Regions from separate parts of the Allobosea sp. 2KB_26 genome, predicted to be linked through region 1. Evidence: riboswitches for the same ligand, from Rfam matches in the RefSeq annotation. Region 1 holds a riboswitch; the other holds the start of a gene.
What was found. Region 1 has a riboswitch for thiamine pyrophosphate ahead of thiC (phosphomethylpyrimidine synthase ThiC). Riboswitches for the same ligand answer to the same signal wherever they lie in the genome.
Positions count from the first base shown of each region.

Region 2: another riboswitch for thiamine pyrophosphate. It lies ahead of thiO (glycine oxidase ThiO); the one in region 1 lies ahead of thiC (phosphomethylpyrimidine synthase ThiC).

Region 1 covers NZ_JBFRHE010000004.1:517,941-520,137, reverse strand. Annotated here, with positions in the region: partial or broken gene AB4099_RS15860 (OmpA family protein) at 1-607, shown strand, start outside; gene AB4099_RS15855 (hypothetical protein) at 717-917, shown strand; TPP riboswitch at 1,000-1,104, shown strand; gene thiC (phosphomethylpyrimidine synthase ThiC) at 1,183-2,197, shown strand, end outside.
Region 2 covers NZ_JBFRHE010000013.1:61,626-63,822, reverse strand. Annotated here, with positions in the region: gene AB4099_RS26855 (isochorismatase family protein) at 11-634, shown strand; TPP riboswitch at 781-913, shown strand; gene thiO (glycine oxidase ThiO) at 971-2,161, shown strand; gene thiS (sulfur carrier protein ThiS) at 2,158-2,197, shown strand, end outside.

The DNA of each region.
Region 1 (2,197 bases):
GATGATCGACAATACCCGCCGCGATCGGCCGGACATGCGCTTCTCGGATGAGGTCGTCGTGCTGCCGCCGCCGCCGCTGCCGATCCCGCGCGAGCGCTATATCGTCGATGCCGAGCAGGCCGATCAGCGCCTGATCTACGAGACGATCACTGCCCCGCCGATCGCCGCGATCCCGCGTCGCTACACGCTCGACGAAGTCCGCTATTCGCCGGACCTGCGCGCCCGCATGCGCAGCGTCGATATCGACACGGTGACATTCGAGACCGGATCCTGGGAGGTCACGCCCAATCAGGCGCAGCGGCTCTCGGTGATTGCCGCCTCGATCAGCCAGGCACTGCAGCGCGCGCCGAACGAGGTCTTCCTGGTCGAGGGCCATACCGACGCCGTCGGCTCGGATGTCGACAACCTCTCGCTCTCGGATCGCCGGGCCCAATCCGTCGCCGAGATCCTGACGCGCGATTTCCAGGTGCCGCCGGAGAACCTGACGACGCAGGGCTATGGCGAGCAGTATCTCAAGGTGCAGACGCAGGAGGCCGCGCGCGAGAACCGCCGCGTCACGCTCCGACGCATCACCCCGCTATTGGCCGGACAGAACCAGCCGCAGTGAACCGATCGAACCGGCGCGGGGGGCGACCGTCGCGCCGGCCTCCCCGGTTCGGGGGATTCAGGAATCAGCAAGCTCTCATGCTTAAGACCTCCCGTAAGGAGAGTTGATGATGAGTGAGACATCCGTCGCGATCGCCCAGAGCTTTGCCGCAAGCCAGGCAGCCTCGACCCGCCAGACCCTGCAGACCGCGATGGTGAAGCAGCAGGCCTCGTCCGACCAGGCGCTCGTGGATATGCTGCAGCAGAGCGCCGAAACCCAGAAGGCTACTCTAGCCGCTGGCCAGGGCCAGAACGTCGACATTCTCGCCTGAAGGCGGCATTCCGGCGCCGCATGGCCGGGTCGCATCCGGCCCGTTGCCGGTTGCGTTCAAGAGCCGCCGGCCCTAACCTCCGCCTCGTTCCGAGGGGTGCTCGCAAGAGCTGAGATGGCGTCCAAAGCCGAACCCGTCGAACCTGATCCGGGTCATACCGGCGGAGGGACTGGAACGCGGCGTGCGCCACACGTGTACCCGCAGACAGCGACTGGACCGCTTCTAAACCCGGATCTCCTGAACCTTGGACCAAGGAGGAGATCCCATGAACGCCCATACCAAGCCACAGAAGAATACCGTCAAGGCGGCCCCTCAAACCGTAACGACCGGCCCGATCATCGGCTCGCGCAAGATCTATGTCGCGCCGCCGGACCACCCCGAGATGCGGGTGCCTTTCCGCGAAGTACAGCTCACCACCGATTCCGAGCCGCCGGTCCGCATCTACGATCCGTCCGGTCCGTTCACCGAGAGCGATGTCACGATCGATCTCAATGCCGGCCTGCCGCAGCCGCGCCGGGCCTGGCTCGATGCTCGTGGCTTCACGACCGTGCCCGGCCGTGCCGTCACCGCCGCCGATAACGGCCATATCTCGGCGGAACAGCTCGTTCCCGCCTGCCCGGCCGCCCGCCCGATCCTCGAGGCCAAGCCCGGCCAGATGGCGACCCAGTACGAGTTCGCCAAGGCCGGCATCATCACGCCCGAGATGATCTATGTCGCGCATCGCGAGAATCTCGGCCGCGCCGCGATGCTCGAAGGCGCCCGCGAGCGCCATGCCGATGGCCAGAGCTTCGGCGCCTCGGTTCCGGAATTCGTCACCCCTGAATTCGTGCGCGAGGAAATCGCGCGCGGCCGCGCCATCATTCCCGCCAATATCAACCATCCCGAACTGGAGCCGATGGCGATCGGCCGCAATTTCCTGGTCAAGATCAACGCCAATATCGGCAATTCGGCCGTGACCTCCGGCGCTGCCGAGGAGGTCGAGAAGCTGGTCTGGGCAATCCGCTGGGGCGCCGACACGGTGATGGACCTGTCGACCGGCCGCAACATCCACAACATCCGCTCCTGGATCCTGCGCAACTCGCCGGTTCCGATCGGTACGGTGCCGATCTACCAGGCGCTGGAGAAGGTCGGCGGCGACCCGATCAAGCTCGACTGGGAGGTCTTCAAGGACACGCTGATCGAGCAGGCCGAGCAGGGCGTCGACTATTTCACCATCCACGCCGGCGTGCGGCTGCCCTATGTCCCGCTCACCGCGAGCCGCGTCACGGGCATCGTCTCGC
Region 2 (2,197 bases), on a different contig from region 1:
GGAGCGACCGATGAACGCGCCCGCCAAACCTTATGCCCCGCTGACCTCCGACAATGCCGCGCTCATTCTCGTCGACCATCAGGTCGGGCTGATGAGCGGTGTGCGGGATTATTCCACCGGCGAGCTCAAGCACAATGTCGTCGCGCTCGCCAAGGCCGCCCAATTGCTGAAATTGCCGATCGTGGTGACGACGACGGCGCGCGATAGCATGTGGGGACCGACCTTTCCCGAACTCGTCGCGGCGCTGCCCGGCGTCACGATCCTGGACCGGGCCTCGGTCAATGCCTGGGACGACCCGAAGGTTGCAGCCGCGATCGAAGCGACGGGGCGCAGGAAGCTGATCTTCGCCGGCATCTCGCTGGAGGTGTGCGCTGCGTTCCCCGCCATGACGGCGATCGGCAAGGGCTATGAATCCTATGTCGCTGTCGACGCGTCGGGCACGTTCAGCGAGACGAAGCGGCAGGCCGGGCTGCTGCGGATGGTCCAGGCCGGCGTGGTCGTGTCCGACTATGCGACCCTGATGGTCGAGATCCTGAAGGACAATACTCACCCGCAAGCCGGGGCCGTCTATGGCGCGCTCGACATGCCCTGGGCGACGCTGGTCGGCCAGATCGCGCAGGCCTACGGACGATAACCGGCCTCCCGTCGGCGCACGAGCGTCAAGTCGAGAGGCTTCGATGGCCCCGCGAAGATTCCGGCCCGTGGCCCTCCAGCCTGGGTCCTCCCGACATTTGTGTCGGGTTGGCTCTTGACCTCGCTGCTGCCCCGGCTCCAGACTGCGCGCATTCCAGGGAGATCCCCGGCAAGGGGCTGAGAAACCGCTGGCAGACCGGGTGTTCCCCGGAAAGGCGCGCGGAAATCCTTCGAACCTGATCCGGCTCATACCGGCGGAGGGATGGAGCGTCGAGGCACTTGCCGGCAGCCGAAGGGCTGCCAGATCTCCTTACCCGAGCTGGGCGAGGAGTTTGCCATGCGCGGCCCGCCACACACCACCCTTCGCCGATCTGGCGACGATCCTGGGCCCGTCGCCTGCGAGGTGCCGTCCTCCACCGATATCGCCATCATTGGCGGTGGCCTGATCGGTTTGTCCATCGGCTGGCGGTTGGCCCGGCGCGGGTTTGATGTGACGGTTTTCGAGCGTGGCACGATCGGACAGGGAGCAAGCCTTGCCGCGACCGGCATGCTGGCCGCGGCCGCCGAGCTGGAGCCGGGCGGCGAGGACCATCTGCCGCTGGCGCTCGAAAGCCAGCGGCTCTGGCCGGTTTTTGCACGCGAGCTCGAAGCCGATGGCGGGCTCGGCATCGACTATCGCCGGGACGGTGTCCTGCTGGTCGCGCTGGGGCGTGAAGAGGTCGAGCGCCTGCGTTTCCGCCATGACCTGCAACGGCGCGCCGAGGTCGAGGCGGCATGGCTTAGCGGGGCGCAATGCCGCGAACGCGAACCCGGGCTGAGGCCCTCGGTCGTTGCCGGCATTCTCTGCCCCGCCGACCATCAGGTCGATCCGCCGCGCGTCATGGCGGCGCTGCGACGCGCCTGTCTCGCGGCCGGAGCGCACCTGGTCGAAGCCTGCGAGGCCGAGCCGGAGCTGGCCGGGGGCCGCGTTCTCGGCGTCTCGACGCCGCGCGGACTCTGCAAGGCCCCGGTCGTGATTGCGGCTGCCGGCGCCTGGACCCGATTTCAGGGGCTCGACATCCCCGTCCGCCCGCTCAAGGGCCAGTCGCTCGCGCTCCGCAGCACGCCCGGGACCGGTACGCTCGCGCGCGTCGTCTGGACCGAGCAAGTGCATCTCGCCCCCAAGAGCGACGGCACTCTCCTGGTCGGCGCCACCATGGAAGAACGCGGCTTCGACGACAGCGTGACTGCTGGCGGCGTCTATGCCCTGCTCGACGGTGCCCGGCGCGCACTGCCCTCGATCGAGGAAATGCCGGTCGAGGCGATCTGGTCCGGCTTTCGCCCGACCTCCATCGACGATGCGCCGATCCTTGGCGAGACGGGGATATCGGGCCTGCTCGTTGCGACCGGGCATCACCGCAACGGCTATTTGCTCGCCCCCGTCACGGCAGCCGCGATCGAGCAACTCCTCGTCGAAGATCGCATCACGGGACCGGCCGCTTCATTCGGCCAGGCGCGCTTCACCCCAACTCTGGAGGCAATCTCATGAAACTCATCATCAACGGCAAGGACCGCGAGAGCGCGG